3 regions of the Pantoea cypripedii genome follow, and region 3 is predicted to be linked to each of the others. Evidence: predicted binding sites of a transcription regulator. Region 3 holds the regulator's gene; each other region holds the start of a gene.

What was found. The regulator PurR, encoded in region 3, represses purine synthesis genes. The targets are predictions, from matches to a motif close to CANGCAAACGTTTGCNTG.
Region 1: the regulator PurR is predicted to act here: its motif matches at 9,502-9,519, upstream of purT (formate-dependent phosphoribosylglycinamide formyltransferase).
Region 2: the regulator PurR is predicted to act here: its motif matches at 4,393-4,410, upstream of purE (5-(carboxyamino)imidazole ribonucleotide mutase).

What each region holds. Positions count from the first base shown of each region.
Region 1 covers NZ_MLJI01000001.1:2,414,095-2,424,943, reverse strand. Annotated here, with positions in the region: gene dhaR (dihydroxyacetone kinase operon transcriptional regulator DhaR) at 1-1,189, opposite strand, end outside; gene HA50_RS11255 (MIP/aquaporin family protein) at 1,625-2,353, shown strand; gene dhaK (dihydroxyacetone kinase subunit DhaK) at 2,411-3,475, shown strand; gene dhaL (dihydroxyacetone kinase subunit DhaL) at 3,549-4,172, shown strand; gene dhaM (dihydroxyacetone kinase phosphoryl donor subunit DhaM) at 4,203-5,627, shown strand; gene HA50_RS11235 (bifunctional 4-hydroxy-2-oxoglutarate aldolase/2-dehydro-3-deoxy-phosphogluconate aldolase) at 5,767-6,405, shown strand; gene HA50_RS11230 (LysR family transcriptional regulator) at 6,448-7,347, opposite strand; gene HA50_RS11225 (alpha/beta fold hydrolase) at 7,467-8,246, shown strand; gene purT (formate-dependent phosphoribosylglycinamide formyltransferase) at 8,286-9,464, opposite strand; gene HA50_RS11215 (tellurite resistance TerB family protein) at 9,628-10,281, shown strand; gene HA50_RS11210 (prolyl oligopeptidase family serine peptidase) at 10,401-10,849, shown strand, end outside.
Region 2 covers NZ_MLJI01000001.1:1,118,561-1,129,409, reverse strand. Annotated here, with positions in the region: gene HA50_RS05105 (DUF1198 family protein) at 1-273, opposite strand, end outside; gene folD (bifunctional methylenetetrahydrofolate dehydrogenase/methenyltetrahydrofolate cyclohydrolase FolD) at 439-1,305, shown strand; gene ybcJ (ribosome-associated protein YbcJ) at 1,305-1,517, shown strand; gene cysS (cysteine--tRNA ligase) at 1,551-2,936, opposite strand; gene ppiB (peptidylprolyl isomerase B) at 3,153-3,647, shown strand; gene HA50_RS05080 (UDP-2,3-diacylglucosamine diphosphatase) at 3,647-4,363, shown strand; gene purE (5-(carboxyamino)imidazole ribonucleotide mutase) at 4,495-5,004, shown strand; gene purK (5-(carboxyamino)imidazole ribonucleotide synthase) at 5,001-6,065, shown strand; gene ybbP (putative ABC transporter permease subunit YbbP) at 6,164-8,581, opposite strand; gene ybbA (putative ABC transporter ATP-binding protein YbbA) at 8,578-9,264, opposite strand; gene tesA (multifunctional acyl-CoA thioesterase I/protease I/lysophospholipase L1) at 9,232-9,858, shown strand; gene HA50_RS05050 (SDR family oxidoreductase) at 9,890-10,663, shown strand; gene HA50_RS05045 (thioredoxin family protein) at 10,743-10,849, shown strand, end outside.
Region 3 covers NZ_MLJI01000001.1:1,877,122-1,887,970, reverse strand. Annotated here, with positions in the region: gene HA50_RS08805 (C40 family peptidase) at 1-590, shown strand, start outside; gene cydH (cytochrome bd-I oxidase subunit CydH) at 646-735, opposite strand; gene purR (HTH-type transcriptional repressor PurR) at 1,021-2,046, shown strand; gene punR (DNA-binding transcriptional activator PunR) at 2,043-2,954, opposite strand; gene punC (purine nucleoside transporter PunC) at 3,064-4,272, shown strand; gene cfa (cyclopropane fatty acyl phospholipid synthase) at 4,581-5,729, shown strand; gene HA50_RS08780 (riboflavin synthase subunit alpha) at 5,771-6,421, opposite strand; gene HA50_RS08775 (MATE family efflux transporter) at 6,623-7,996, shown strand; tRNA gene HA50_RS08770 (tRNA-Val) at 8,150-8,226, shown strand; tRNA gene HA50_RS08765 (tRNA-Val) at 8,230-8,307, shown strand; tRNA gene HA50_RS08760 (tRNA-Val) at 8,375-8,451, shown strand; gene pykF (pyruvate kinase PykF) at 8,794-10,206, shown strand; gene HA50_RS08750 (major outer membrane lipoprotein) at 10,511-10,747, shown strand; gene HA50_RS08745 (L,D-transpeptidase family protein) at 10,811-10,849, opposite strand, start outside.

The DNA.
Region 1 (10,849 bases), 540 kb from region 3:
CATTATGAATCGCCTGCGCCAGGTGCGACTTGCCCAGCCCTTCCTCTCCGTGCAGCAGCACCGAACCTCGTCCTTTCGCTGCCTGCTGTGCCAGACGCATCACGCGCCGAATCGCATTGGAACTTCCCACATAGTCGAGATCGTCAAAGGTCAGACGCGCCCAGACACCACTGTGGCGATGTACCAGTTCACGGATGCGATCGATGGGATGCAGCAGGGCGATATAGCGGTCCGGGCTATTATTGGGGCCTTTAACGATCTTCAGGGAGATCGCCAGTGAAATAAAACTGCCATTAAACTCAATGGCGGTTTCAAACAGATCGACTTCACGATTGTGTTCAATGGCATTAATGATGTTTTGCGGCAATTTAATAATGTCGTGAATATTTTTCCCGAGGATCTTTTCGCCTTTAACATTAAATAAATCGCTGCCGTGAATATTGAGATACAGAATGGTGCCTTTATTGTCCCAGGCCAGCACGCCTTCTTCTACGCCGTCCAGCAGTGCATGGACTTCGCTGAGGTGCTGATTGGATTCGGCCAGAACCAGGTCGGTATTCAGCCTGGCGGTAATTTGTTGTTCGATGGAGTGCACCAGCGCCAGTCCAAGCGTCGGCAGGGTGTCATTACCGGTCAGCAGGACAAGACCCACCGCGCCCATCACGGTGCTGTCGCTATCAAAAACTGGTGCGGCACAAACCGTAAACGGGTGCAGATGCCGGTTGAAATGTTCATAGCCTCTGACGCTGACCGTTTCGTGCAGCAGCAGGGCGCTGGAAACGGCATTATTGCCCATCATGCCTTCCCGCCAGTAGACACTGGCGCGGATCCCCAGTGCGGCCAGGCGGGTGGTCATTGCCGGGGTGGCGTAAAATCGCAGCGTACAACCGGTTTCGTCGGTAATGAAGATGGCGCAATCCGGCGTATCAAGATATTCGAAAATATCCTCGATAATCGGTGAGGAGATATTCAGCATCTCCGATTTGTTGCGGCACAGCGAGTCGAAGGTGATGCCTTTGGCATAAAGTTGTGGTGGCCAGTGGTCGTGCCGCTGTTGTCGCCGACAACGCAGCCAGGACTCCTTCAGCCAGGGTTTAATATCGAGACGATCCAGACTGGTGAGGTTGCTAAACTCGCCGGGATCTTTGGCGACAAACGCCCGCCATATCGCTTTCATATTGAGACGCATGCGTTGCCTTCCTGCTGAAAAAGATCCAGCGATTAATATTGAGGTACGCGTCTGTAACGCGCACGTAGCGCTATATGTAGAATATTTTGGTTCTTTCCAGGAAAAGGACGTCGCAATTTGTGACATCGATCGGCAAATATTTTTCCGCAGTTTAGCCAGTAGAAATGGATATATAATTTATTGAAATTTAACTTCTTTTTAATTTCACTCTGAGTGGCTGTGAAGTGTCTCACATCTTTTAATACAGTATGACGGCGGTCAAATAACCTATTTTTTCGCTGGCGGAATGTTTCTTTTTGCAACCTTCCGCGGAAAAAGACTGTTTCCGGATTGAACAAAAAAAACTTTTTTACAGCCTTTTTCCCCCTTTCTATTCTCACCTTGTTCTTGCATAAGACGACCAGCACTATCACCTGTTAATTAAAGGAAAGAAAGATGAACATCTTTTTATCAGAAATGGTCGGCACCATGCTGTTGATCCTGCTTGGCGACGGTGTGGTGGCCAACGTGGTATTAAAACAAACCAAAGGAGGAAGTAGCGGCTGGATTGTCATTACCGCAGGCTGGGGCTTTGCGGTGACAGTCGCTGTTTATGCCGTCGGCTGGGTCAGCGGCGCGCACCTCAATCCGGCGGTAACCCTGGCTGTCTGGCTCCAGGGCGGCATTCCTGCAAGCGTGGTGCCGGTTTACTTTATCGGCCAGCTTGTTGGCGCGTTTCTCGGCGCAATTCTGGTCTGGCTCACCTATAAGCGCCACTATGATGTTTCCGACGATAAAGGGTTAATCCTCGCCACCTTTTGTACCGGTCCTGCCATTCGTGACTATAAATGGAACCTGGTTACCGAAATTATTGGCACTGCAATGTTAACGTTTGGCGTACTGGCGATTTTTAACTCGCACAACGGTATTGCTGGCGGCTTCGGACCTTACGCGGTCGGTGTGCTGGTGTGGAGTATTGGTCTGTCGTTAGGTGGCCCCACCGGCTATGCGATCAACCCGGCGCGTGACCTTGGCCCGCGTCTGGCCCACGCGTTGTTGCCGATAAAAAATAAAGGCGGTTCCGACTGGGGCTATGCCTGGGTGCCGATCGTCGGTCCGCTAATCGGCGGCGCAGCTGGCTCATTATTATACTCAATCTTGATTCCTGTCTTTACCACCCATTAACCGTCAGCTCCCCTGGCCGCAAGGTTCGGACGGGGGAGATCATACGAGGAAGGATTGATGAAAAAGTTAATCAATAAAGTCGATGATGTGGTCAGGGAACAATTGGAAGGCTTTGCTCTGGCGCATCCGGAATTGCTGGTGAATACCGAACCTTTCTATATCTGTCGTCGCACAGATAAACCGAAGGTGGCGCTGATTTCCGGTGGCGGGTCGGGACATGAACCGATGCATGGCGGATTTGTCGGTTTCGGGATGCTCGACGGTGCCTGTCCCGGACATATTTTTACCTCACCGACCCCCGATCAAATGTATGAATGTGCGCAAAAGGTCAACAGCGATAACGGCATTCTGCTACTGATCAAGAATTACACCGGGGACATTCTCAATTTTGAAACCGCGGCGGAATTGTTACACGGTGAAGGTATTCCGGTGCAGGTGGCGGTGATTGACGATGATGTCGCGGTCAAGGATAGCCTTTACACCGCCGGGCGACGTGGTGTCGCGACCACCGTGCTGGCGGAGAAAATACTCGGGGCGGCGGCTGAAGAAGGTTACAGCCTCGATGAATGCGTGCAGCTGGCCACACGTATCGGCAATCGTGGCCGTTCCATTGGCGTGGCGTTGTCGGCCTGTACCGTCCCGGCGGCTGGCCGGGCCAGTTTTGATTTGGCCGATGATGAAATCGAGTTTGGCATAGGTATCCACGGTGAGCCCGGTATTCGCCGCGAGAAGTACAGTGATTGCGATACGCTGGTCACGGAGATGGTCAACGAAATTCTCGACAACACCCCTTACAGCCGCGTGCTACGGCAGTGGGACGGTGAAAAAGGCGAGTGGGTGGAAAATAGCCAGACCACCGAGCCGCTGAATGAACAGGACAGTGTGATTGTGCTGGTCAATGGGCTGGGCGGCACGCCGTTGTCGGAGCTGTATGCCGTGTATCGCAAAACGACAGAGATTCTCACCGGGCGCAACATTCATATCGCCCGCAATCTGGTGGGCACTTTCTGCAGTTCCATCGACATGCAGGGGGTATCGATTACGTTATTGAAAGTCGATGAGGAGATGCTGACGTTGTGGGATTTTCCGGTCAGCACCCCAGCGCTACGCTGGAAAATGTAACGCGGTGTCGCGGCCTGGTCGCTGATGACGGGCCGCTCCGACACCGGATGAAATCACTCTCCGGGGGATAACAATGGTCGTAACCAAGAAACAGGTGATTGACTGGCTGGATGCGTCGGCAGCGGTGTTTGAACAACAACAGGAGTTTCTGACCAATCTGGATCGTGAGATTGGCGATGCCGATCACGGGTTAAACATGAACCGTGGCTTCAAAAAGGTGAAAGAAAAGCTGCCGACGCTGGAAGATAAGGATATCGGCACCATTTTGAAAAATACCGGCATGGTGCTGTTGTCGAGTATCGGCGGTGCCAGTGGGCCGCTGTATGGCACTTTTTTCATTAAATCCGCCGAGTGCGTGATGGCGAAAGAAGAGCTGACAGTGACAGATTTGTACAACATGTACCGGGAAGGGACGGATCGTATCAGCGCACGCGGTATGGCGCATCCGGGTGATAAAACCATGGTGGATACGCTGTCAGCCATTGTCACGTCGTTGCAAAGCCAGCAGGACGCGCCATTGGCAACGGCATTGAGTACTACTTTGCAGGCTGCTGAGGCGGCAATGAAAAGCACCATTCCGATGAGAGCAGGGAAGGGACGCGCCAGTTATCTTGGCGAGCGATCCATCGGCCATCAGGACCCTGGTGCCACCTCCAGCTATTTGCTGTTTAAAACACTTTGTGAGGTTGTTGGTTAACAGTTGCAGTCCTCAATAAGGTTATGAAATATGGTCAATATCGTGGTGGTTTCTCATAGCAGAAAACTGGCCGACGGGGTTGTTGAGCTGGCGTCACAAATGACGCAGGGAAAAGTGAAGTTCGCGGTAGCGGCGGGGATGGATGACCCGGAGAATCCGATAGGCACTGACCCGGTGGCGATAATGGCGGCCATTGAGGATGTCATGGATGACGAGGTCCTGGTGATGGTCGATATGGGTAGCGCGATCCTCAGTACCGATATGGCGAAGGAGCTGCTGGGCGAGGAGGCCATGGCGCGGGTTCAGGTCTGCGCGGCACCGCTGGTGGAAGGCACTGTCGCAGCGGCGGTGGCAGCGGCAGCGGGTCAGTCCATTGACCAGGTGATCACCGAGGCACACCAGGCGCTGGCGGCTAAATATGCCCAGCTGAATCAGAGTGACTGGCTGGCCGGTGCACCCGCGCCGGTGAGCGACACCATCCACTATCCCCTGCACTTTTCCTCGACCATAACCAACCCGACCGGTATCCATGCCCGCCCGGCATCGGCGATTGCCCGTTGCCTGAATCAATTTGACGCCGATGTGCAGCTGGCTAACGGTGATCGCGTGCTCAACGCGAAGAGTATGAACAACGTGGCGCGACTGGCGATCAAATGTGGCGACGTGATTACCCTGCATGCGCGCGGGCCGCAGGCACAGCAGGCGATAGACGCTTTTGCGGCACTGGCTGCGACACAATTCGGTGATGAGGGGCAGGAGGCCGTTGCGGTGGACGATGCGAGGAAAAAACCGCCAGCATCGGTAGCTGTCACCGTCTGCCGTATTGAACGGGGGAAGCCGCAGCTCCCGACGCGAACGGCTGAAGCAAAACCACATGCACTTGCCCGGCTCAGCGATGCAATAACGGCCGCGCAACAGGAGCTGGCGGCATTGGTCGCCACCACGGAAAAGCAATTATCTGACAAAGAGGCGGCCATTTTCTCCGCTCATCAGATGATGCTGGAAGACAGCGAACTTTATGATGCGACCTGTGAAAAGATGGACCAGCAAAACGCGCCTGTTGAGCACCTTTGGCTGGCAACCATCAGCCAGATGGCGGATGAGTATCGTGCCATTGAAGATGCTTATTTACGCGAAAGATATGTCGATGTTTATGACGTCGGCATGCGGGTATTGCGCTTGCTACTCGGACACCCGTTAGTGACTTTGCCGCAGCAGCATACCCCCACGCTGATTATCGCTAATTATTTATTACCTTCCGAGATCATGGCGCTGGATAGTGCCTGGATTGAGGGCATTTATTTTACCGGCATCGGTGCCTGGTCCCACCCGGCGTTGCTGGCAGCCGCGCGCGGCATCCCGGTGTATATCGATGACGCTCAGCGTACCCTGGCATACCGGGATGGCACCGTGGTCAGGCTGTCTGGCGATTCCGGTGAGATTTTACCGCTGTAGCGATTAAGCAGAATGAACCGTAGTTTCAAAAATACTTAGCAGCCAATAGACGCGAGTCACACGAATCTTGTATGGTACGGCTCAGGAACATCCCACAGACCAGGCTCATGGTCTGACTGAAACCCCCTTAGGAAACGTGATGAAAAACTGGAAAACAAGTGCAGAACAGATCCTGACAACCGGACCGGTCGTACCGGTCATTGTGGTGAACAAACTCGAACACGCTGTGCCGATGGCTAAAGCGCTGGTTGCGGGCGGTGTGCGTGTGCTGGAAGTGACCCTGCGTACACCCGTCGCCATGGATGCGTTACGCGCCATGATTAAAGAAGTCCCTGAGGCGATTGTTGGAGCGGGCACCGTCATTAATCCTCAGCAATTGAAAGAAGTGACCGATGCTGGCGCGCAGTTCGTGATCAGTCCCGGCATTACCGAACCGTTGCTGCGCGCGGCAGTAGAAGGGCCGGTGCCATTGATCCCAGGAATCAGCACCGTCTCTGAGCTGATGACCGGTATGGATTATGGCCTGCGTGAGTTCAAATTCTTCCCGGCAGAAGCGAATGGCGGGGTGAAAGCGCTCCAGGCTATTGGCGGACCCTTCCCGCAGGTGCGTTTCTGCCCGACGGGTGGCATTTCACCGGCTAACTACCGTGATTATCTGGCGTTGAAAAGTGTGCTGTGTATCGGGGGTTCCTGGCTGGTGCCCAATGATGCGCTGGAAGCAGGCGACTGGGATCGTATTACGCGTCTGGCACAAGAGGCGGTGGCTGGCGCTAAGTAAGCCATAATCCCTCTCCGTTACCGGCAGTGCGCTGCCGGTACATCAATGCTCACTGTTGCTGGCAAACGTTGTTTTAAGCCGTTCAATAAACAAGCGTGTTTTGGTATTTACATACTTTGCATTGGGGGTAATGGCGTGCATTGGAAGCGCTGGGCAAGCCCATGCGGGTAAAACCTGGACTAATTCACCGCTTGAAAGATGGCGATTAAAAACAAAAGCCGGGCCATAAGCGATCCCGGCATGTGCCAACGCTACCTCCAGCATAATCGCGGTATTGTTGGCGAGAAAACGTCGTTTATCATCTGCCTGAATCCATCCCTGTTTATCATCATAAAAATGCCAGGGCGCGGCATTCTGATTACCCATATAACCTATCAGCGTATGACTGTGTAGTTCAGCCGGTGTCGCCGGCGAGCCCGCAACGGCCAGATAGGCTGGGGTGGCACAGGCCAGTAATGGGCAATCCGCAATTTTTCGCGCAATTAACTCTGAGTCGGGTAGATGGCCGATACGGAGCGCCAAATCGATACCCTCCTCCACTAAATCAATGAAGCGATCCTGTAACTGCAGTGTAATGTTTACCGCAGGAAAATCGGCCATAAACTGTGCAATCAACGGGCCGAGATACAAGGTACCGAAGGTTACAGGGGCTGCGATACGTAAGGTTCCGGTTGGGTTACTTTGTATGTCTGCCGCTTCACGATTAGCCTCTGCCCAGGCTTCAAGAATATGTTTGCTCCGGGCCATGTATTTTTGCCCAGCGTCAGTCAGACTTAACCGCTGCGTCGTGCGTTCAACCAATCTCGCGGCAACCCTTTGCTCCAGCGAGGCGAGATAACGGCCAGCCATCACCGCTGATAACCCGAGTTTTCTTGCCGCCGCCGCGATGCTGCCTTCTTCCACTGCGGTCACGAATACTGCCAGCTCCGTGAAGCGATCCATAATTCCCCATGCGTATTTTAAGTATGTAATCTATGAACTATGGCGATCATTCCCTATTTAAATGTAATGACGCAAGATCTGTCGCAACAAAATGAACATTTCTCTTAACAGGATGGAAAATGAAAATTATTGCGAACGGTGTTGAGCTGAATATTACAGAATATGGTCAAGGGGAGACTGCCCTGGTATTTCTGCATTTCTGGGGGGGATCGTCTTTGACATGGCAGGGAGTCATGGCGCGTTTGAGCGAGGATTTTCGTTGTGTCGCCATTGATGCACGCGGTGCTGGCGCTTCTGCTGCACCTGCCAGTGGTTATAACACTGGCGATCATGCTGATGATGTACAGGCGGTGATTCAGGCTCTGGGATTACAACGTTATATCCTGGTGGGGCATTCTATGGGGGGAAAAGTCGCACAGTTGATTGCCAGCCGCCGCCCGCAGGGACTGTCTGGTGTGGTGCTGGTTGCCTCATCACCACTTGCGCCCATGTCTATCAGTGACGAGCAGAGGGAAATGATGCGTACGGCTTATGCCAGTGAAGACGCGGCTCGCTGGACAGTGGAAAATATTCTGACTGCCTCACCGATCGCGACAGAAGCGAAGCAACAGCTTATTCAGGATGCTTTGCGTATGGACCCTTTAGCGGTCAATGGCTGGCTCGATAGCAGTTCAAAAGAGGATTTGCACGCGGTGGCTTCTGCCATAAGAGTGCCGGTGGTGGTGGTGACAGGGGAGCGTGATCAGGTTGACCCACTGACAGTGGTGAAAAGACAAATCACCGTGCATTTTCCCGGCGCGGCATTGCATATTCTTCCAGGTAAAGGGCACCTGTTACCACTTGAAGCGGCATCTGCGGTCGCCGACATCGTGCACAATTTTGCGGCAACCTTGCGATAAAGTTAACAGCGGTGAGCACAGGGCTCACCGCTTCAGGTATTAACCTTCGACTTTCACCGCAGCTGCGCTGGCAATGGCGCGGGCGATGGCATCATCGGTATTTTCACCCGTAGCAAGTGCGACACCCAGGCGACGCTGACCCGCGATTTCCGGCTTGCCAAACAGGCGCAGTTGCAGACCGGCACCCAGCGCCGCTTCGACATTAACGAAACGCACATTGTTGCTTTCCAGCTGCGGCAGGATCACCGCCGAAGCTGCCGGGCCATACTGGCGAATGCCGCCAATCGGCAGGCCGAGGAAGGCACGCACATGCAACGCGAATTCCGACAGGTCCTGTGAAATCAGCGTCACCATGCCGGTGTCGTGCGGACGTGGCGAAACTTCGCTAAAGATGACCTCATCACCGCAGACAAACAACTCCACGCCAAACAGGCCGTAACCGCCCAGCGCTTTCACCACTTTCTCTGCGATGTCCTGGGCGCGTTGCAGCGCCAGATCGCTCATCTGCTGCGGCTGCCAGGATTCACGATAATCGCCGTCTTCCTGGCGATGACCGATTGGGGCGCAGAAATGAATGCCATCCACAGCGCTGATGGTCAGCAGGGTGATTTCGAAATCAAACTTCACCACACCTTCCACAATCACACGACCGGCACCGGCACGACCACCCTGCTGAGCGTAATCCCACGCCTTATCCAACTGGCTGGCATCGCGAATAAAGCTCTGGCCCTTGCCTGATGAACTCATCACTGGCTTCACGATGCACGGGAATCCGATGGTGTCAGTAGCGGCGATAAAGTTTTCTTTGCTATCGGCAAACTGGTAGGTAGACGTCGGCAGGGACAGTTCTTCCGCCGCCAGGCGACGAATGCCTTCGCGGTTCATGGTCAGGCGTGCCGCGCGCGCGGTGGGCACCACTTTTTGTCCCTGAAGCTCCAGTTCCAGCAATTTTTCCGTGGCGATAGCCTCAATTTCCGGCACCACAAAATCGGGTTTTTCCTGAGCAATCAGCGCAGCCAGTGCATCACCATCCAGCATGTTAATCACATGGCTGCGATGGGCAACGTGCATGGCCGGGGCATCGGCGTAGCGATCGACCGCAATCACTTCCACACCAAGACGCTGGCACTCCAGTGCCACTTCTTTGCCCAGCTCGCCTGAACCTAACAGCATGACACGCGTTGCGGCAGGACGCAGCGCGGTTCCGAGAGTCGTCATAATTTCACCTTAGCAGTCAAAATGCGCGCGCAGTATATACGAAAACGTTTGCGTTCTCACCTTTTCCCCCTGATAAGGTTTGCCTTACTTTTCTCCGCTCTGACATTTCCTGACATCTTCTGCGGCAGCATGTGAAACCGGAATCCTAAACAGGAGTTAAACGATGAATAACTGGTTGCAGCAAATTCAATCGGTACTGAAAAAGCAAGGAAGCGCGGGTAAGGGGAGTGGCCTCAGTGACATGCTGGCACCCGGCGCGTTAGGTGGGCTGGCAGGGTTGCTGATCGCCAGCAAATCTTCACGCAAGCTGCTGACCAAATATGGCGGAAAAGCGTTAATTATTGGCGGTGGCGCGGCAGCGGGTGCTGTGCTGTGGAACAAATACAAACAGCGGGTGAGTGAAACCCATCAGAACGAAGCGGGTTATGGTCAGTTGCAAACACCGCTGGACCAGCGCGCAGCACGTCTGGTGACCGCGCTGGTATTCGCGGCCAAAAGCGACGGGCATATTGACGATCGTGAACGCACGAACATCGAACAGAATATTCAGCAGGCTGGCTATGGCGCGCAGGCTGAAGCGCTGATTCAGCAGGCGATGAATCGTCCGCTGGATCCGCACTGGCTGGCTGCGGATGTCAAAAATGAGGAAGAGGCACTGGAACTCTACTTCCTCAGCTGCGCAGCCATTGATCTCGACCATTTTATGGAGCGCAGCTACCTCTCCGCGTTGGGGGATGCATTGAAAATCCCCCAGGATGTACGCGAGGAAATGCAAAAAGATCTCATGGCAGAGAAAGCGGCACTCCCCGCCAGTTAACCAGCCGAAGGCCACATCCGTGGCCTTCGTTTACATTTTCCTGTGCTGCAATGGCTTGGCTTCGCGCCCAATCGGTGCCACGCTTGCAGAATGTTGTCTCTTCAGGGAAATGAACCATGATAAATCAGCCTCAGGCGAAAAAAATCCCCCATCAAATGACCCTGCACGGGGAAACGCGCACGGATAATTACTTCTGGCTACGTGACGATGACCGGCAAAACCCCGAGGTGCTCGACTACCTGCATGCCGAGAATGATTACGGCAAAGCGATGATGGCATCGCAGACGCATTTACAGGATCAGGTGCTGAAGGAGATCATTGACCGCATTCCGCAGCAGGATCATTCCGTCCCCTATGTCAAAAATGGCTATCGTTATCAAAGCCGTTATGAAAGCGGCAATGAATACGCAGCGTATTATCGTCAACCCAAAGAGGCTGACACCGATGCGGAGTGGCAGCTGTTGCTGGATGGCAACCAACGCGCGTCGCACAGTGACTTCTATACCATGGGCGCGCTGGCAATAAGCCCTGATAATCAGGTGATGGCGCTGGCGGAAGATTTTCTCTC
Region 2 (10,849 bases), 760 kb from region 3:
CATATTCGCCTCCCCGCTATCGACGATAAACACCTGCCAGATCAGCAGCACCGCCGCGGCATTTTGTAAATGGCTTTCATTGTCGCCGGTGATGTAGTCGGTAAACTCCTTCGCCGCCTCTTTGCCCATCAGCGACAACATCGATTCCACATGCACCGGGGGCAGTTGCAGTCGCTTGCTCAGCGCCTGCGCCGCATGGCGTGAACCGGCAGTCAGCAGGCGGAAACCCACTACAAATACCACCACTAAAGTCGCAAGAATTAGCCAGATCATATGCATTCCACTAAATTAATCGCCAGGCATGATACGGGTTAACGCTGACGATCTGAAGTGACAAAAGCAGACCTCAGGATCAATCTGTGCCTGACAGCGCGGCGCGCTTCTGACAGAATAGGCGCCTTTCCCCGATTCAACATAACACAGTGGATTTCCTCTCTGATGGCAGCAAAAATTATTGACGGTAAAACGATTGCGCAGCAGGTGCGCCTTGAGGTTGCGGAAAAAGTACAGCAGCGTCTGGCAGCCGGAAAACGCGCCCCGGGACTGGCAGTCGTTCTGGTGGGTGAAAACCCTGCTTCACAGATCTATGTCGCCAGCAAACGTCGCGCCTGTGAAGAAGTGGGCTTCATATCCCGTTCATACGATTTGCCTGCCACTACCAGCGAAGCCGAGCTGCTGGATTTAATCGATGCCCTGAACAACGATCACGAGATCGATGGCATTCTGGTGCAGTTGCCGCTGCCGGCAGGCATCGATAACGTCAAAGTGCTGGAACGCATCGTGCCGGATAAAGACGTCGATGGCTTCCATCCGTACAACGTCGGTCGCCTGTGTCAGCGCGCACCGAAACTGCGCCCCTGCACCCCGCGCGGTATCGTGACGTTGCTGGAGCGCTATAACATCGATACCTACGGCCTGAATGCCGTGGTGGTTGGCGCATCGAATATTGTTGGGCGTCCGATGAGCATGGAGCTGCTGCTGGCGGGTTGCACCACCACCGTCACCCATCGCTTCACTAAAGATCTGCGTCACCATATTGAACATGCTGACCTGTTAATCGTCGCGGTGGGTAAACCAAACTTTATCCCAGGTGACTGGATTAAACCTGGCGCGATTGTGATCGATGTGGGTATCAACCGTCTGGAAAGCGGTAAAGTTGTGGGTGATGTGGATTATGCTGCCGCTGCCGAACGCGCTTCTTATATCACGCCGGTGCCGGGCGGTGTTGGCCCGATGACGGTCGCCACCCTGATCCAAAACACGCTGCAGGCGTGCGAAGAATATCACGATGAGGAGAACGTATAATGGCAAGTTTTTCTCTGGGTAAACACCCGCATGTTGATCTGTGCGATCTGCTGAAACTCGAAGGCTGGGTAGAGAGTGGCGCTCAGGCTAAAGCGGTCATCGGCGAAGGTGAAGTGCTCGTTGATGGCGCAGTGGAAACCCGTAAACGCTGTAAGATTTTCGCCGGTCAGACGGTGGAATTTGCCGGTCAACGCATTACCGTTGTGGCATAAACAACAAGGGCGAACCGAAGTTCGCCCTTGTTCTTATTTACGACGCCATGTCGTGCCCTGCGGACCATCTTCCAGCACGATCCCCAACGCATTCAGCTTATCGCGCGCCACATCGGCCTGCGCCCAGTCCTTCGCTTTACGCGCATCGTTACGCATCTGAATCAGCGCTTCAATCTCCGCCACTTCATCATCGTTCGCCTGCGCACCGCTTTGCAGGAACTGCTCCGGATCCTGTTGCAGGATGCCCAGCACATCCGCCAGCTGACGCAGTTTCGCCGCCAGCGCATCGGCAGCCGCTTTTTCTTCTGTTTTCAGACGGTTCACTTCACGCGCCATATCAAACAGCACCGAGTAAGCTTCCGGCGTGTTGAAGTCATCATCCATTGCGGTACGGAAACGCGTTTCGAACTCTTCACCACCCGCCGCCACCGCAGCAGCATCGGTATGACGCAGCGCGGTGTAAAGGCGTTCCAGCGCCGCACGCGCCTGATTGAGGTTATCTTCGCCATAGTTAAGTTGGCTGCGATAGTGGCCCGACATCAGGAAATAACGCACGGTTTCCGCATCGTAATGTTGCAGCACATCGCGCACGGTAAAGAAGTTGCCGAGGGATTTTGACATCTTCTCGCGGTCAACCATCACCATACCGGAGTGCATCCAGTAATTAACGTACGGGCCGTCATGCGCACAGGTGGACTGTGCCACTTCATTTTCATGATGCGGGAACATCAGATCGGAACCGCCGCCGTGAATATCGAAATGGGTGCCGAGTTGTTTGCAGTTCATCGCCGAACATTCAATATGCCAGCCCGGGCGACCATTGCCCCACGGTGAACTCCATGCCGGTTCGTCCGCTTTGGACATCTTCCACAGCACAAAATCCATCGGATTGCGTTTCACTTCAGCCACTTCCACGCGCGCACCGGCCTGCAATTGCTCCAGATCCTGGCGTGACAGCGCACCGTAATCTTTGTCGCTGAGGACATCAAACATCACGTCGCCGTTGTCAGCCACATAGGCGTGACCACGCTCAATCAGCAGGCCAACCAGCTCGATAATCTCGTCGATATGACGCGTGGCGCGCGGCTCCAGATTTGGCGGCAGGATACCCAGCGCGGCGAAATCTTTATGCATTTCACCGATCATACGATTGGTCAGAGTTTCGATACTTTCGCCGTTTTCGTTGGCACGTTTGATAATTTTGTCGTCAATATCGGTGATGTTACGCACATACTTCAGCGTATAACCGACATAGCGCAGGTAGCGCGCCACCACATCAAACGCAACGAAGGTACGCCCGTGGCCGATATGACAGAGGTCGTACACCGTGATGCCGCACACGTACATGCCGATTTCGCCAGCATGGATGGGTTTGAATTCCTCTTTCTGTCGACTCAGGGTGTTATAAATCTTTAACATTGAAAGGTTCCGTATAAACGTGTGCGAAGAAGGCCTGTTCAGGCTAGCTGCGTATTGTGCCGTATTTTTTACGCCAGCGCGACGCCAGCATAGCAACAGCCGCCACCTTGCTGACGCGTCATCACAATTTGTGATATAAGGAGCGTCTACAAAAAGGCCCGCTGCTTTGCATGCGCGGCTATTGGCACCGACGACAACCTTTACAGGACGAGAATGATGGTCACTTTCCAGACGAACCATGGCGATATCGTAATTAAAACTTTCGATGATAAAGCGCCGGCAACCGTAAAGAACTTCCTGGATTACTGCCGTGATGGTTTCTACGACAACACCATTTTCCACCGTGTCATCAATGGCTTTATGATCCAGGGCGGCGGTTTTGAGCCTGGCATGAAACAGAAAGCCACCAAAGAAGAAATCCGTAACGAAGCCAACAACGGTCTGAAAAACACCCGTGGCACCCTGGCGATGGCTCGTACTCAGGCCCCGCACTCTGCCACTGCGCAGTTCTTCATCAACGTAGCCGACAACGACTTCCTGAACTTCCGTGACGAAAGCCTGCAGGGCTGGGGTTACTGCGTGTTTGCTGAAGTGGTTGAAGGTATGGACGTAGTCGAAAAAATCAAAGCGGTCGCTACCGGCCGCAGCGGCATGCACCAGGATGTGCCGAAAGATGACGTGATCATCCAGAAAGTGACCGTTAGCGAGTAATGTCGCGCACGCTGTTTATCGCAGATCTTCATCTGTGTCAGGACGAACCGGCAATTACTGCCGGTTTTCTGCATTTTTTGCAGCGTGAAGCGCATCAGTGCGATGCACTTTACATCCTCGGTGACCTGTTTGAAGCCTGGATCGGCGATGACGATCCTAATCCGCTGCATCAGCAAATCGCCGCTGCACTCAAGGCGTTGCCGGTGCCGAAGTATTTTATTCACGGCAATCGCGATTTCCTGCTCGGCCAGCGCTTTGCTGCTGCCTGCGGCATGACGTTGCTACCGGAAGAACAGGTGTTAACTTTGTATGGTCAGCGCCTGCTGATTATGCACGGCGACACCCTCTGCACCGATGATGAAGGTTACCAGCGTTTTCGCGCCAAAGTGCATCAGCGCTGGCTGCAAAAGTTGTTTCTCGCCTTACCGCTGCGTCTGCGGATGCGAATTGCCGCCAGAATGCGCGCCAACAGCAAACAGGCCAATCAGCATAAGTCGCTGAGCATCATGGATGTCAATCAACAGGCAGTTATCGAGGCCATGACACGCCAGCAGGTGCGGCTATTGATTCACGGCCATACCCATCGCCCGGCTATCCATGAGTTTGTTTTACAGGCGGAAAACGCGCAACGCGTGGTGCTCGGTGCCTGGCATCAGCAGGGATCGATGGTTCAGGTCGATGCCAGTGGCGTCAGCCTTATCGAATTTCCGTTCTGACAAACGGGCAATCTTGCCCGTTTTCCGGCCACGCAACCGTTTTCCTTGCTGCCATCTCATGCTATTCTCTGTGCCCTTCTTCACCTGCCCGCCCGGCCAGGTTCGTTTGTATATTCACAGGAGTTGACCGCATGTCATCCAACGCCGCCCCGGCTCGTATCGCCATCGTCATGGGTTCCAAAAGTGACTGGGCTACCATGCAGTTCGCCGAGGAAATTCTTAACAGCCTGGATGTCCCCTTCCACGTTGAAGTGGTCTCTGCTCACCGTACGCCGGACAAACTGTTCAGCTTTGCCGAAAACGCCGCCCAGAATGGTTTTCAGGTGATTATCGCCGGTGCTGGCGGTGCCGCACATCTGCCGGGCATGCTGGCAGCCAAAACCCTGGTGCCGGTGCTGGGTGTCCCGGTACAAAGCGCCGCGCTGAGTGGGGTCGATAGCCTTTACTCCATCGTGCAAATGCCGCGTGGTATCCCGGTAGGTACGCTGGCAATCGGTAAAGCCGGTGCCGCGAACGCCGCACTGCTGGCCGCACAGATTCTGGCGATTCACGACAGCACGCTGGCAACTCGCCTGGCAACCTGGCGTCAGACCCAGACTGATGAAGTGCTGAACAACCCGGACCCGCGGGGGGATGCATGAAGCCGGTTTGCGTACTGGGAAATGGTCAGTTAGGCCGCATGCTGCGTCAGGCCGGTGAACCGCTGGGGATCGCTGTCTACCCGGTAGGGTTGGATGCGGAACCCTCTGCCCTGCCGATTGCACAAAGCGTTATCACCGCCGAAATTGAACGCTGGCCGGAAACCGCGCTGACGCGTGAGCTGGCAAGCCATCCGGCGTTTGTGAATCGCGATATTTTCCCGCGTCTGGCCGATCGCCTGACGCAAAAACAGCTGCTCGATCAGCTCAACCTCGCCACCGCGCCGTGGCAGTTGCTGGCGGATAAAGGCGAGTGGCCGCAGGTGTTCAGTTCACTGGGCGAACTTGCCATTGTCAAACGCCGTACCGGTGGTTATGACGGGCGTGGTCAGTGGCGTCTGCGCGCCAATGAAACCGATAGCCTGCCGGATGAATGCTACGGTGAATGTATCGTTGAGCAGGGTATCAACTTCAGCGGTGAAGTTTCACTGGTGGGCGCGCGCGGTCAGGACGGCAGCACCGTTTTCTATCCGCTGACCCATAACCTGCATCAGGATGGCATTCTGCGTACCAGCGTGGCCTTTCCGCAGGCGGATGCCGCGCAGCAGCAGCAGGCCGAAGCCATGCTCAGCGCCATCATGCATGAGCTGAACTACGTGGGCGTGATGGCGATGGAATGTTTCGTCACACCACAAGGTCTGCTGATCAACGAATTGGCTCCACGCGTGCACAACAGCGGGCACTGGACACAGAATGGCGCGTCCATCAGCCAGTTCGAGCTGCATTTACGTGCCGTACTGGGCTTACCGCTGCCACAGCCGGTGGTATTTGCACCTTCCGTGATGGTCAACCTGATCGGTACTGATGTGAATCTGGCGTGGCTGCATCAGCCGCTGGTACATCTGCATTGGTACGAAAAAGAAGTGCGTCCGGGACGTAAAGTGGGCCACCTGAATCTCACTGACAGCGACCAGACCCGCCTGGCTGCGGCTCTGAACGCGCTGGTGCCCATGCTGCCGCCTGAGTACGCCAGTGGCATTGCCTGGGCGGTGGAGAAGCTGTAACGAAAACGACCCCGCAGTGAAATCTCGCACCGGATTGTAGCGGCGTGATTTATCACGCGGGGTTTACCGGCTCCGTGCGGTTATTGGCCGTAATAAAATCACGCCGCCTCAAACCTTCTGAACAATGCTTTCCCTTTCAGCAAGCGCACACCCAGCCAGCCGCCGCACAACGACAGCAAAACTGCTCCGCAGATCGGTAACGCCAGCCACAGGCTCCAGTCTGGTTCCCACGGAAAATCAAAGATTTTACGCTGTAATCCCCACAGGGCCGCTTCCGCACCCAGCGCCGCCGCCACACCCGACACCACACCAAGCAGCGCGAACTCGCACCATAACGTCCCACGCAGCAGCCGCTTGCTCGCCCCCAGCGTGCGATAAACCACCAGCTCCTGACGCCGCTGACGCATACCGACCTGAATCTGCGCCAGCAACAGCAACACGCCGCAAATCGTCACCAGCACTACCATAATTTCCAGCGCCTGGCTGACCTGCGCCAGCACCTGACCGATCTGGCGCAGTATGCTGCCAATATCCAGCAGGCTTAGGGTGGGGAAGCTGCGATTCAGTTGCGCCAGTAAGGTCGGATTGCTGTCCATACGGAAGCTGGTCAGCCACGTCTGCGGCTGATCATCCAGCGCCCCCGGCGGGAAAATGAAGAAGAAGTTTGGTCGCATGCTTTCCCAGTCAACTTTACGCAGGCTGGTAATTTTGGCGCTGAACTGCTGGGTATCGCCGCTGAAGGTTAAGGTATCGCCCAGTTTCACTCCCAGCCGATCTGCCAGCTCAGTTTCTACTGAAACCTCCCCGGCACGCGGCGGCCATGTGCCCGCCACCAGCGGGTTGTGGTCCGGTCGATCCGCCTGCCACGTCAGATTCAGCTCGCGATTCAGCGCGTTATCCATATTCGGATCGGCATCCTTCCCGTTCAGCTGCGTCAGACGCGCGCGAATAATCGGATAGAAGGTTTCTGCTTTGATGTGATGCGAATTGAGGAAATCACGTACCTGCGGCACCTGTTCCTGCGTCATATTCAGCAGAAAATAGTTGGGGCTATCCGGTGGCAATTGTTGTTGCCAACGATCCAGCAGGTCACCGCGCATCACCAGCAATAGCGCCAGCAACATAAAGGAGAGCGAAAAAGCCGCCAACTGGCTGAGGGTCATGGCAGGCTGGCGCAGCAGACGATTGATCGCCAGCCGCATCGCCAGATTGCGCACCACCAGACGCCGCAACAGCAGCAGCGCCCCCCAGCCAAGCACCGCCAGCAAGATTGCCAGCATCACCACGCCCACCAGCAGCGCCCACAACATTTTGCTGCCGCCCATCAGCAGCGCCAGCAAACCAATCACCACCAGCGCCATCACCGGCAGATAGACGCGCAGCGGCCAGACATTCGCCACCGCATCCCGTCGCAATACGCGCAGCGGCAAGGTTGCCATTAATAAACGATAAGGTCGCAGCCCCACCAGCAGCGAAATCACAAACATCGCCCCCAGCGCCCACAGCCAGGGCCAGAAACTGGCGGCCGGAAGCGCGCCAGGCAGGACCGGTTTCAGCATCACCAGCAGGATGACCTCAATCCCCTGCCCCAATACGCTCCCCGCCAGCGCTGCCAGCAACAACACTGCCAGCCACTGGCCGATGATTAAGCGTTGCAGCACCCGCCGCGTCGCACCAAGGGTTTTCAGCACCGCCACCAAATCATAGCGGCTGCGACAATAGTGGCTCATCGCCACCGCGACGGCGGCGATCGCCAGCAGCAGCGTCAGTAACGCCGAAAGCAGCAAAAATTGCTGCGCCCGCTGCATCGATCGTCCTAATGCATCTTCTGAGTTTTCGACGCTGATCCAGCGCTGATCGGCTTTCAGTTGCGGCTGAATCCAGCTGTCATAACGCGCCAGCGGGGCCGGATCGCCCGAGAATTTGTAACGCCAGCTGAGACGGCTGCCTGGCTGAATGGCACCGGTTTTCTCCACATCGGCCAGGTTCATCAGCAGGCGCGGGGCGGTCTGGAACGGATTGAAACCGGCATCCGGCTCCTGAATCACCTCCCCGGCAATACGCAGCGTGGTGTCACCCACATCAATCTGGTCGCCGGTTTTCAGGTTGAGCAGCGCCAGCAAGCGCGGGGCCACCAGCACCGTTCCGGCAACCGGGCGCAGGCCAGGGGGATCCGTTTGCAGGGTGCCAAACATCGGATACGCATCATCGACCGCCTTCACATCCGCCAGCTGCGGTGTTTGCTGCGCAAAGGTCATGGTCATAAAACTCAGCTGTCGACTGACTGACAAGCCCTCCTCACGCGCTTTTGCCAGCCAGGCGTCCGGTGCCGGAGAACTGCTGCGCAACGTGCGATCGCCTGCCATAAAATCACGGCTTTGCTGGCTTAACCCTTTTTCCATGCGGTCGCTGATCGATCCCAGCGCCAGCACACAGGCCACCGCCAGCGTCAGCGCCAGCCAGACGATCAACAGCGAGGGCGAACGCCACTCGCGCCAGAACCAGCGCCAGATCATGACTCCTCCCACAATTTGCCGTCACGCAGCCGCAGGCGACGATCGCAGCGCGCCGCCAGTTGCTCATCGTGTGTCACCAGGATCAGGGTAGTGGCCAGATCCCGGTTGAGAGAGAACAACAGATCGGCAATGCGGTCACCGGTCTGACGATCGAGATTGCCGGTCGGCTCATCAGCAAACAGTAAACCGGGCCGCCCGTTAAAGGCACGCGCCAGCGCCACTCGCTGTTGTTCACCGCCGGAAAGTTGTGCGGGAAGATGATGCAAACGCCCTTTCAGCCCAAGCTGGGTCAGCAAATCCACCGCCTGAGCGCGGCTTTCCCGATCGCTCACGCCGCGCAACAGCGCAGGTAGCTGCACGTTTTCCAGCGCATTTAACGTTGGTACCAGCATAAAGGATTGAAAAACAAAGCCGACCTCACGGGCACGCAGCGCAGCCCGCTGCTCCTCATCCATGGAATGCAGGGGTTCACCGAGCAGATGGACTTCGCCGCTACTGCCATCATCCAGCCCGGCGAGGATGCCCAGCAGGGTCGATTTGCCCGAGCCAGACTCCCCAATCAGCGCGATGGTCTCGGCTGGTTTGACAACCAGCTCAACTCCGGTAAGGATGGTCAGCTGATGCTCTCCCTGACCGACGGACTTAGTAAGATGATGAACTTCAACAATGTTTTCCGCTGGCATTATCCCTTCCTGTTGTTATTGCTTCTGCTGGTGTCACGTCTTGCCGCGGCTGATACCCTGCTGGTGCTGGGCGATAGCCTCAGCGCCGGTTACCGGATGTCCGCCGCCGTCGCCTGGCCGAGCCTGCTGGATAAACAATGGCAGCAGCAGCCCAGAATTATCAACGCCAGTATCAGCGGCGATACCGCCGGACAAGGACTGGCGCGTTTACCGGCGTTATTAAAACAGCACCAACCACACTGGGTGTTAATCGAATTGGGCGGTAACGATGGTCTGCGCGGCTTCCCACCACAAAATATCGCCCAGGATCTGAGCAAAATCATCAACGACGTTAAAGCGGCAAATGCCCAGCCGCTGCTGATGCAGATTCGTTTACCGGCAAATTACGGACGTCGTTATACGGAGGCGTTTAGCGCGATTTATCCGCAGCTGGCACAGCAGTACGACATTCCTCTGGTGCCCTTCTTTATGGAGCAGGTCTACCTGAAACCGGAGTGGATGCAGCAGGATGGCATACATCCGAATCCGGATGCGCAGCCCTTTATCGCTGGGGTGATGGCAAAAGAACTGGCCCCGCTAGTAAAGCATGATTAACGCAGGCGCGTGATTTTTAACAGGTAAAGATATGCAAAAATCGATTCTTATTACCGGCTGTTCCAGTGGGATTGGCCTGGTGGCGGCAAATGATCTGCTGTCTCGCGGGTATCGCGTGATTGCTGCCTGCCGTCGGGCGGAAGACGTTGAACGTATGCATGCGCTGGGATTTATCGGGATTGCACTGGATCTTGACGATCCGGCCAGCGTCGATGCCGCCGCTGACCAGGTGATTGCGCTGACGGAAAATCGCCTGCACGGTTTATTCAACAACGGTGGCTTTGGCATTTACGGGCCACTCGAAAGCCTGTCGCGTCAGCAACTGGAACAGCAATTCTCCACCAACTTTTTTGGCACGCATCAGCTGACGATGCGTCTGTTGCCTGCGCTGAAAGCCAGCGGCAATGGCCGTATCATCAACACCAGCTCCGTCCTCGGGTTGATCTCCACTCCCGGACGCGGCGCTTATGCCGCCAGTAAATATGCGCTGGAAGCCTGGAGTGATGCGCTGCGGATGGAGTTGCGTCAGTCCGGCGTCCGTGTCAGCCTGATTGAGCCAGGGCCGATTCGTACCCGCTTCACCGATAACGTTCATCAGGGCGAGAGCGATAAACCGGTGCGTAATCCCGGTATTGCCGCGCGCTTCACCCTGCCGCCCGAAGCGATTTTACCGAAGCTCCGCCATGCGCTGGAAAGTCAGCATCCGCGCCTGCGCTACCCGGTGACGCTGGTGGCCTGGAGTATGAGTCTGTTAAAACGCATCTTGCCAGGCTGGATGCTGGATCGCATTTTGCGCAGCAAATAGCCTGCAACCCTGATTTGAACTTGAAGCCGGGCAGCTTGCCCCCATATCCTCAACACACTTTCAGCAAAGAGACGCATTCATGTCACACGCTTTAATTATCGACATCAACGAATCCAACCTGCATCAGACGCTGGAACAATCCACGCAGCTGCCGGTGCTATTTTATTTCTGGTCCGACCGAAGCCA
Region 3 (10,849 bases):
AGTTAAGACTGAAGAAACCCACCAAAACCGAAACTGCGCTGCACAAAACCACCCGCAGAAAAGCCCTGCTGAAGTCGCCGACCAAAAAATATGGTCATCAGCGCGTGGCGAAAGTGTTGGATGAGCAGGATGACGCCAGCGACCTCACCACTATCAGGATGAGCAAATCACACCGTCAGCGCTATCAAAAGGCGCGTGAAACGGCGATGAACAAATTAATGGGTCAGATCGGTAAACCTTACCAGTGGGGCGGTACTTCACCGCATACCGGTTTCGATTGCAGTGGTCTGGTGTGGTATGCCTATAAAGATCTGGTGAAATACAAATTCCCGCGCACCGCTAACGAAATGTATCACCTGCGTGATGCGGCGCCGATCAAACGCGATATGCTGGAGAAGGGAGATTTGGTGTTCTTCCGCATTAACCATCGCGGTACCGCTGACCATGTGGGTGTTTACCTGGGCAACGGCAAATTTATTCAGTCACCGCGTACCGGTAAAGATATTCAGATTAGCGCATTAGGTGAAGATTACTGGCAGAAGCATTATGTCGGTGCACGCCGCATGATGACGCCGAAAACCATTCGCTAAACATCACCGCGCAATAAAAAGCCGGACACTGAAATTTCAGGTCCGGCTTTTTTTATTAATGAAGGATCGCGGTGAAGCTGAACACGATGATCATTAACAACGCGCCAACGGTAGTACCCAGCGCCAGTTTCAGGTCTGTACTCATCACAACTCCTTAGTCACATTAATTGAAGGGTTAATGTAATTTTCGCACAGCGCCCGGCAAAAATCTCGTGTTATCCGCGCCAGCTTGCTAGAATCGCCGCCTTTCGTTGCGCAACAGATTTTGCGCACGCTGTGTTTGTGGCCTGTTAAAGTGATTTTAACTGCGAGTTAACGCCTTTTTCTTCGCCATTTGCCCCGAAAATTGGGGCGCAAAACCATTAGCAGACGCAAACGTTTAACAATATACTTATCAGTAAGTTGCGATAAGCCCGGGAGTACCATTTTCATGGCAACAATTAAAGATGTGGCGAAACGCGCCGGTGTCTCCACCACCACGGTTTCGCATGTCATCAACAAAACGCGTTTTGTCGCGGAAGAAACGCGTAACGCCGTATGGGAAGCGATCAAAGAGCTGCACTACTCGCCCAGCGCCGTGGCGCGTAGCCTGAAAGTCAACCACACCAAAACGCTGGGATTGCTCGCCACCTCCAGCGAAGCCCCCTATTTCGCGGAAATCATTGAAGCGGTGGAAAACCACTGTTTCGACCGTGGCTATACGCTGATTCTCGGCAATGCGCATAACGATCTGCAAAAGCAGCGTGCTTATCTCTCGATGATGGCGCAAAAGCGCGTCGACGGTTTATTGGTGATGTGTTCCGAATATCCCGACGACCTGCTCACCATGCTGGAAGAGAACCGCAATATCCCGATGGTGGTGATGGACTGGGGCGAGTCTCGCGGTGATTTCACCGATACCGTGCAGGATAACGCCTTCCAGGGTGGCTATCTCGCCGGACGTTACCTGATCGAACGTGGACATCGCGACATTGGTGCCATCCCTGGCCAGATGGAGCGCAACACTGGCGGTGGTCGTCATGCTGGTTTTATGCAGGCGTTGCATGAAGCCGGTATTACCGTGCGCCCGGAGTGGATTGTGCAGGGCGACTTCGAACCGGAATCCGGTTATCAGGCGATGCAGCAGATCCTCAACCAGAAACAACGTCCGACGGCGGTGTTTTGTGGTGGCGATATCATGGCGATGGGCGCGATTTGTGCCGCCGATGAAATGGGGCTGCGCGTGCCACAGGATATCTCGGTGATTGGCTATGACAACGTGCGCAACGCCCGGTATTTCACCCCGGCTCTGACAACCGTTCATCAGCCAAAAGCACAGCTGGGAGAAAAAGCGCTGGAAATGCTGCTCGATCGCATCACCAGTAAGCGCGAAGAGCCGCAGACCATCGAAGTGCAGCCCACATTGATTGAACGCCGCTCCGTCGCCGACGGCCCGTTCCGCGACTATCGTCGCTAAGCCACCGTTTCGCTCAACCACTCATGGTTGAGCGTCTCTGCATCGCCCAGATAGTCCAGCAACCAGCTTAATGCCGGTGAGGCGCGTTGTTCCGACCAGCTGACGCAGCAGGGACTCTCCGGGAAAGGTGCAGGCAACGTCAGTTCGGTTAACACGCCGCTATCCAGCAGTGGCCGGGCTAAATGGCCCGGCACCATCCCTACGCACAACCCTGCCCGCAGACAATCCATCCCGGTTTCCCACTCCGGTACCACCAGACGCCGCTGGTTATCCAGCGTCCAGGTCATACGCCGCGGCAGCGCCCGCGATGTATCCTCCAGCACCAGTGAAGGCCACGCCCGTAAGGTTTCTTCATCCAGCTGGGCACTTTTTGTCAGGGGATGCTCGGGACTGACCACGCAACGCCAGTTCAGCGCGCCCATATCCTGGAAGGCAAAACGCCCACCGACCGGAATGGCCTGGGTGGCCCCAATCGCCACATCGACCCGACCATCAGCCAGCGCATCCCAGACCCCGTTGAACACTTCATAGCTGATAATCAGCTCCATATCCGGGAAATGGCGGTAGAAATCCTTTACCAGTTGCCGGGTACGCTGCGGTTTAACGATACAGTCAACCGCGATGCTCAACTGCCCACGCCAGCCGTTAGCCAGTTGCTGGCACTGGCGTCGGGTTGCCAGCATTTTTTTGATAACACTCCGCCCTTCACGCACGAAATGCTCACCCGCGGCCGTCAGCACCACTTCCCGGTGCTGCCTTTCAAACAAAGGCACGGCCAGCCAGGTTTCCAGCTGACGTACCGTATAGCTGATGGCAGAAGGCACGCGATGCAACTCCTGCGCCGCAGCGCTAAAACTGCCGCTGCGCGCCACCGCATCCACCACTTCAAGCGCGTATTCAGACCACATCATTTTGCCTGCAAAATTTTTGATAGCACCTCGCAAATATTAGCGTTTCACAAAGCCTGCCGCACCCTTTTACACTCCCCGGCGTTCAATTTGTCTAATGAGAATCACCATGTTGTCATCAAAAGGATTTTTGCCTTACCTTGCTTTGCTAAGCATGCTGGGCTTTCTTGCTACGGATATGTACCTGCCGGCCTTCGGTGCCATGCAGCAGGATTTTGCTACTGCCCCTGGTACCATCAGTGCCAGCCTGAGCCTGTTCCTCGGTGGCTTCGCCTGTGCGCAAGTCTTCTGGGGTCCGTTGTCTGACCGCTTTGGTCGCAAACCCATTCTGCTGGCCGGATTAGTGATCTTCGCGCTGGGCTGTCTCGGCATGCTGTGGGTAACCGATGTACGACTGATGCTGGCGCTGCGTTTTGTCCAGGCGCTTGGGGTGTGCGCGGCGGCGGTCAGTTGGCAGGCGCTGGTGGTTGATCGCTATCCGCAGGCGCAGGCGAACAAAGTTTTCGCCACCATTATGCCGCTGGTGGCATTGTCACCGGCGCTGGCCCCGTTGCTGGGAGCCTGGCTGATGGGCCATTTCCACTGGCGCAGCATTTTCCTGTTGCTGACGCTGGTCACGCTGGTGCTACTGGTCGGTACCCTGCGACTGACGAACCCCGCCCGCACTCAGGCGGCACGCGCGCCACAGCCCGGCTGGTTGACGTTACTGGCATCAAAGGTCTACAGCGGTAATGTGCTGATTTACTCTGCCTGCTCCGCCAGCTTTTTCGCCTGGCTGACCGGTTCGCCTTTTATTCTTGCTGATGCCGGGCTGTCACCCGCCGATATTGGTCTGAGTTATGTACCGCAGACCATCGCCTTCCTCGTCGGTGGCTTTGGTTGCCGTGCCCTGCTGAATCGGTTTCAGGGCAAACAACTGCTGCCGTGGTTGCTGGTGATTTACAGCCTGAGCATCGTCGGCCTGTTTGCCGTTGCCCAGCTTGCAACCCCTGCGCTCTGGGCGTTGCTGCTGCCGTTTTGCGGCATGGCACTGGCCAATGGCGCGATCTACCCGATCGTCGTCGCCAGCGCGCTGCTGCCCTTCCCTCAGGCCACCGGTAAAGCGGCATCCTTACAAAACCTGCTGCAACTGGGATTGTGCTTTATCGCCAGCCTGCTGGTTTCCGCTGGCTTACAACAGGCATTGCACAGCACCAGCCTGGTGATGCTCGCCACTGTTGCACTTGCCTGGGCTGGTTTCGGCTGGCAGCGTGCCGCTGTGGCAAACGCACAAAGTGATGTTGCTCACAACTCCCGTCCCTGCGAAGATAATCGCTAACGCAACGACCTTAGTTAGCAAACTAACGATAAGTCGTTGAATATTGACCCACGGAAGCATATACTGCGTGGGTCAGCATTTCTGTAACAAATCAATAACATAATTGTATTAATATTTAGCGACTCTGTCGCTGGGATGGTGTCTGCACGATGTTCTCCCCGGTGTTGTGCCAGACATTTCTATTCAGATTCATACCTCTGTAAAACGTCGGATATCTGGCGCACGGATTTTCCGTGAGTTCTCTCACAAGCCTGGAGAAATTGACTATTCTTTTCTCAGGTTGAAATCGGAAAGGTGATGGAGAAGCTATGAGTTCATCGTGTATAGAAGAAGTGAGCCTTGAAGAAAACCACTGGTTTCGTATCGCCCATGAATTACTGGAACGGGCCGATATTGCCATAAATGGTACTCGCCCCTGGGATATTCAGGTTAAGCATCCGGATTTTTTTAAACGGGTCCTGCAGGAAGGATCGCTGGGCCTCGGTGAAAGTTACATGGACGGCTGGTGGGAATGTGAAAACCTCGACATGTTCTTTCATCGCGTACTGAAACACCATCTGGATCAGCAATTACCGCATCATTTTAAAGACACACTGCGAATCGCTGCGGCGCGTTTGACCAATCTGCAATCGAGAAAACGCGCCTGGATTGTGGGTAAAGAACATTACGATCTCGGTAATGACCTGTTTTCACTGATGCTCGATCCTTTTATGCAGTATTCCTGCGGCTACTGGAAGGATGCAGAAACACTGGAACAGGCGCAGCAGGCCAAGCTCGATATGATTTGCCGCAAACTGCAACTCCAACCCGGCATGTCTTTGCTGGATATTGGTTGTGGCTGGGGTGGACTGGCTGAATTTGCCGCCCGCAATTACGGCGTCAAAGTGCATGGCGTAACCATTTCCGCTGAACAGCAGAAAATGGCGCAGGAGCGTTGCGCCGGTCTGGATGTCACCATCCTGTTGCAGGATTATCGCGACCTGAATCTGCAATTTGATCGCATCGTTTCCGTTGGCATGTTCGAGCACGTTGGCCCGAAAAACTACGCAACCTATTTTGAAGTGGCCGATCGTAATCTGAAGCCGGACGGTATTTTTCTGCTGCATACCATCGGGTCAGTTAAAACCGATATGAATGTGGATCCCTGGATCGACAAATATATCTTCCCGAATGGCTGTCTGCCTTCAGTACGCCAGATTGCTGATGCCAGCGAGTCACATTTTGTGATGGAAGACTGGCACAATTTCGGCGCGGATTATGACACCACGTTGATGGCCTGGCATGATCGTTTCCTGGAAACCTGGCCGCAGCTGGCAGAAAAATATGGCGACCGCTTTAAACGCATGTTCAGTTATTATCTCTGCGCGTGTGCCGGTGCATTCCGGGCGCGTGATATTCAGTTGTGGCAGGTGGTATTTAGCCGTGGCGCTGAAGGCGGTTTGCGTGTTGCACGCTAAGTAACAGAAAGGCGCCAAATGGCGCCTTATTTATTGCGGGTTTATTCGCTCTCGTCGGACGTTAGCTGCGCCAGTGTAGCGGCTTCACGCTGCGCCAGCACGCGCTCGACGGTTTCGACAATCGCCTGAGTATGCGGGTCGATCTCGATATTCACTTTATGCCCCAGCTTTTTCGCCCCGAGCGTGGTGCGCTCCAGCGTTTCCGGGATCAGGTGCACGCAGAATTTACTCTTCGTCACATCGCCCACCGTCAGGCTGATGCCGTCAATACCGACAAAACCTTTGTGCAGAATATATTTGATCTGCGCCGGGTCCTGTAATTTAAACCACACCTCACGGTTGTTTTCTGACTGAATAATTTTGCAGATCTCTGCGGTGGTCATAATATGTCCAGACATCAAATGACCGCCAATTTCATCACTGAATTTCGCTGCCCGTTCAATATTGACCAGATCGCCCACCTGCAATTCACCCAGGTTGGTAATACGCAAGGTTTCTTTGATTAAGTCAAAGCTCACCCGGTCGCCTTCAACCGCCGTCACCGTCAGACAGCAGCCGTTGTTGGCAACCGAAGCACCCAGTGCCAGCCCCGGCAGCAACTCTTCCGGCAATTTTACGATGTGAGTGCGAAACAGCTCTTTTTCTTCAATAGCAACAATTTCTGCCTTACCCTGCACAATTCCAGTAAACATAATCTCAGCCTCTGCGAAGTTTGCCGTAGTTTATCACAGCTGACCTCCTCGGGTTTAATTTGCCGGTGCGCAAAATTTACACGCTTGTTTTAACAAATTGCGAACAATGTTTGGCGGATACGCAAGCGACCGTTACACTAAGCCGCGTATTCTTTGGGGATGTCTCCCCGCTCTCCTTTTTATTTTAAATGCAGGTGATACGTGCAGAAGTATTTAACAGAAGCGCGTCAATTGCTGGCCCTTGCGATCCCGGTCATCCTTGCTCAGGTTGCCCAGACTGCGATGGGGTTTGTGGATACCATTATGGCCGGTTCGGTAAGCGCCACGGATATGGCTGCCGTTGCGGTCGGCACCTCTATCTGGCTTCCCGCCATTCTATTTGGTCATGGTTTGCTACTGGCATTGACGCCCACCGTTGCGCAACTCAACGGTTCAGGACGCCGCGAGCGCATTGCTGAACAGGTTCGTCAGGGCTACTGGCTGGCGCTGTTCGTCGCAGTGCTTATTATGCTGGTGCTGTGGAACGCCGGATATCTGATCCGTTCCATGCATGACATCGACCCGTTGCTGGCCGCCAAAGCTGAAGGTTACCTCCATGCCCTGCTGTTTGGCGCGCCGGGTTATCTGTTTTTCCAGGTAGCGCGTAACCAATGTGAAGGGTTATCAAAAACCAAACCCGGCATGGTGCTGGGCTTTCTCGGTTTGCTGACCAATATCCCGCTGAACTATGTGTTCATCTACGGGCATTTTGGCATGCCCGCACTGGGTGGTGTCGGCTGCGGTGTGGCAACAGCTTCCGTTTATTGGGTGATGTTTCTGGTGATGCGCTTCTGGCTGAAACGCATGGGCAGTATGCGCGATATTCGTATGGCGACTGGCTGGTCCGCACCCTCGCGGGCGATTCTGTCCCGTCTGTTTACCCTTGGCCTGCCGGTGGCGCTGGCACTGTTCTTTGAAGTGACCTTGTTTGCCGTGGTGGCGTTGATGGTGTCGCCGCTTGGCATCGTTAAGGTGGCCGGACACCAGATTGCGCTGAACTTCAGTTCGCTGATGTTCGTGCTGCCGTTGTCACTCGGTGTGGCAACGACGATTCGCGTGGGATACCGGCTGGGACAGGGTTCGGCAGAACAGGCTTGCGTCGCGGCCTGGACCGCGCAAGGTGTGGGCATCAGCATGGCCGCCGTCACCGCGCTATTTACCGTGACCTTCCGCCATCATATCGCCGCGTTATACACCGCTAACCCGGAAGTCATCACGCTGGCGGCGCAACTGATGCTGCTGGCAGCGATTTACCAGTTCTCGGATTCGATTCAGGTGATTGGCAGCGGTATTTTGCGTGGCTACAAAGATACCCGTTCGATCTTCTTTATCACCCTGATTGCATACTGGGTACTGGGCCTGCCGGTTGGCTATATCCTGGCGCTGACAGATTGGGTCGTTCCCCGACTCGGCCCGGCCGGTTTCTGGTGTGGTTTTATCGTCGGGTTAACCTCGGCGGCGATCATGATGATTTGGCGTATTCGTCGTTTGCAGCGTTTGCCTGCCCAGGTGATTCTGACCCGCGCTGCGCGCTAAGTGGCTGAGCGGGCCGCAAAAGGCCCGCAACGCCTAAAAAAACGACGCATAGCACAGATGCTGGTCAGTCATGATGAAAAATCACTTTTTCCCCTTGCCAGCTTACCAGCGTGCCGTTAATATTCGTCCCCGCTGTCGCCCTGACAGCGTGTTGCGCTCTTAGCTCAGTTGGTTAGAGCACCACCTTGACATGGTGGGGGTCGATGGTTCGAGTCCATTAGAGCGCACCAAGTGCGTCCGTAGCTCAGTTGGTTAGAGCACCACCTTGACATGGTGGGGGTTCGGTGGTTCGAGTCCACTCGGACGCACCATTTTATTACCCTAAATAATTCGGGTTGCAGTCAACGCACATGCAATCTGAAGTATGACGGGTAAAATGCGTTCTTAGCTCAGTTGGTTAGAGCACCACCTTGACATGGTGGGGGTCGATGGTTCGAGTCCATTAGAACGCACCACTCTTTTTTTATCTCCCGTTGCGCAACACTCTGTTCCTTGATCTGCATCGTTTTATGTTACCGCTTTCATATTGGTTTTCGCATACTGAGCGTCTATACTATGCCGCGTTGTCTCACTTGAAAGGTTTCAGCGCTAACGTGTTTATTGCGAGAACTCAAATTATTTGCGCAACACCGCCTGGTCGGTTCCCTCGCGTACCGCACAACTTCCCTGCACGCTTAGCTATCGTCTCCTATTCTTACTCTGTATTACCCTTATCAACACCAAACGAATTTCCACTTCGGTGCCTGCGCATCGAATCCCAACCTTTATCATCCATCACAACTTACAGATAAGCTGACATGAAAAAGACCAAGATCGTTTGTACTATCGGTCCGAAAACCGAATCGGAAGAGATGCTGACTCAACTGCTGGAAGCTGGCATGAATGTCATGCGCCTGAACTTCTCGCACGGGGACTACGCCGAGCATGGTCAGCGCATTAAAAACATGCGTGCCGTCATCGAGAAAACCGGTCGTCAGGCTGCGATTCTGCTGGACACCAAAGGTCCGGAAATCCGCACCATGAAACTGGAAGGCGGCAACGACGCGTCACTGAAAGCTGGCCAGACCTTCACCTTCACCACCGATCAATCAGTGATCGGCAACAGTGACCGCGTCGCGGTGACCTATGCCGGATTTACTGAAGACCTTAAAATTGGCAATACCGTGCTGGTGGATGATGGCCTGATTGGCATGGAAGTGATCGAAGTCACTGAAAACACCGTGGTGTGTAAAGTGCTGAACAACGGTGACCTCGGTGAAAACAAAGGTGTTAACCTGCCTGGTGTCTCCATTCAGCTGCCTGCGCTGGCAGAAAAAGACAAACGCGACCTGATTTTTGGTTGTGAGCAGGGTGTCGATTTCGTCGCAGCCTCTTTTATCCGTAAACGTTCTGATGTGCTGGAAATCCGTGAGCACCTGAAACAACACGGCGGCGAACACATCCAGATCATCTCCAAAATCGAAAACCAGGAAGGCCTGAACAACTTCGATGAAATTCTCGAAGCCTCAGACGGCATCATGGTCGCCCGTGGTGACCTGGGTGTGGAAATCCCGGTTGAAGAAGTGATCTTCGCGCAGAAGATGATGATCAAGAAGTGCAACAAAGCACGCAAAGTGGTGATTACCGCGACCCAGATGCTCGATTCTATGATCAAAAACCCGCGTCCGACCCGTGCGGAAGCCGGTGACGTGGCCAACGCCATTCTCGACGGTACCGATGCAGTGATGCTGTCTGGCGAAAGCGCCAAGGGCAAATACCCGCTGGAATCGGTCACTATCATGGCGACCATCTGTGAACGCACTGACCGTGTGATGAAATCACGCATTGATTCGCTGCAGGATTCACGCAAACTGCGTATCACTGAAGCGGTATGCCGTGGTGCTGTTGAGACGGCAGAGAAGCTGGAAGCCCCACTGATTGTCGTGGCGACCGAAGGCGGTAAATCAGCCAAAGCCATCAGAAAATACTTCCCTGATGCGACCATCCTGGCATTGACCACCAATGCCACCACCGCACGCCAGCTGATTCTGAGCAAAGGTGTGGAAACCCGTCTGGTCAACGAAATTGCCTCAACGGATGATTTCTACCGCATTGGTAAAGAAATGGCACTGGAAAGCGGTTATGGGCAAAAAGGCGACGTGGTGGTGATGGTATCCGGTGCACTGGTGCCAAGTGGAACTACCAATACATCGTCTGTACACGTACTCTGATTTTTAATTCAATGTTTATTAAAAAGCGCCCTTATCGGGCGCTTTTTTTATTCCGGGGCTAATACAGATACTGGAAATTGCCAATCGATAATAACTATTCAAAAAGCCAGAAAATTAAGGTTAATCCGATTAAATCCCTCTGTTTTAGCTAAATATTTTTATCATCTTCTGCGAAACGATGCTTCTTTGAGCGAACGATCAAGTTTAAGCATGTTCTCATCAAAAATTTATTCTCAACTCAAAAAGCTTTGTGTAATACTTGTAACGCTACATGGAGATTAACTCAATCTAGAGGGTATAAATAATGAATCGTACTAAACTGGTACTGGGCGCGGTAATCCTGGGTTCAACTCTGCTGGCTGGTTGCTCAAGCAACGCTAAAATCGACCAGCTGTCTTCAGACGTTCAGACTCTGAACGCTAAAGTTGACCAGCTGAGCAACGACGTGAACGCAATCCGTTCTGACGTTCAGGCTGCTAAAGATGACGCAGCTCGTGCTAACCAGCGTCTGGACAACCAGGCTCACTCTTACCGTAAGTAAGAGTTCTGGTACTGAAAATGGCGCCATTAAGGCGCCATTTTTTTGTCCTGATTCAGCCAGAATTCACGGCTTTGCTACGGACGTCCCCATCGCTTCACTGAT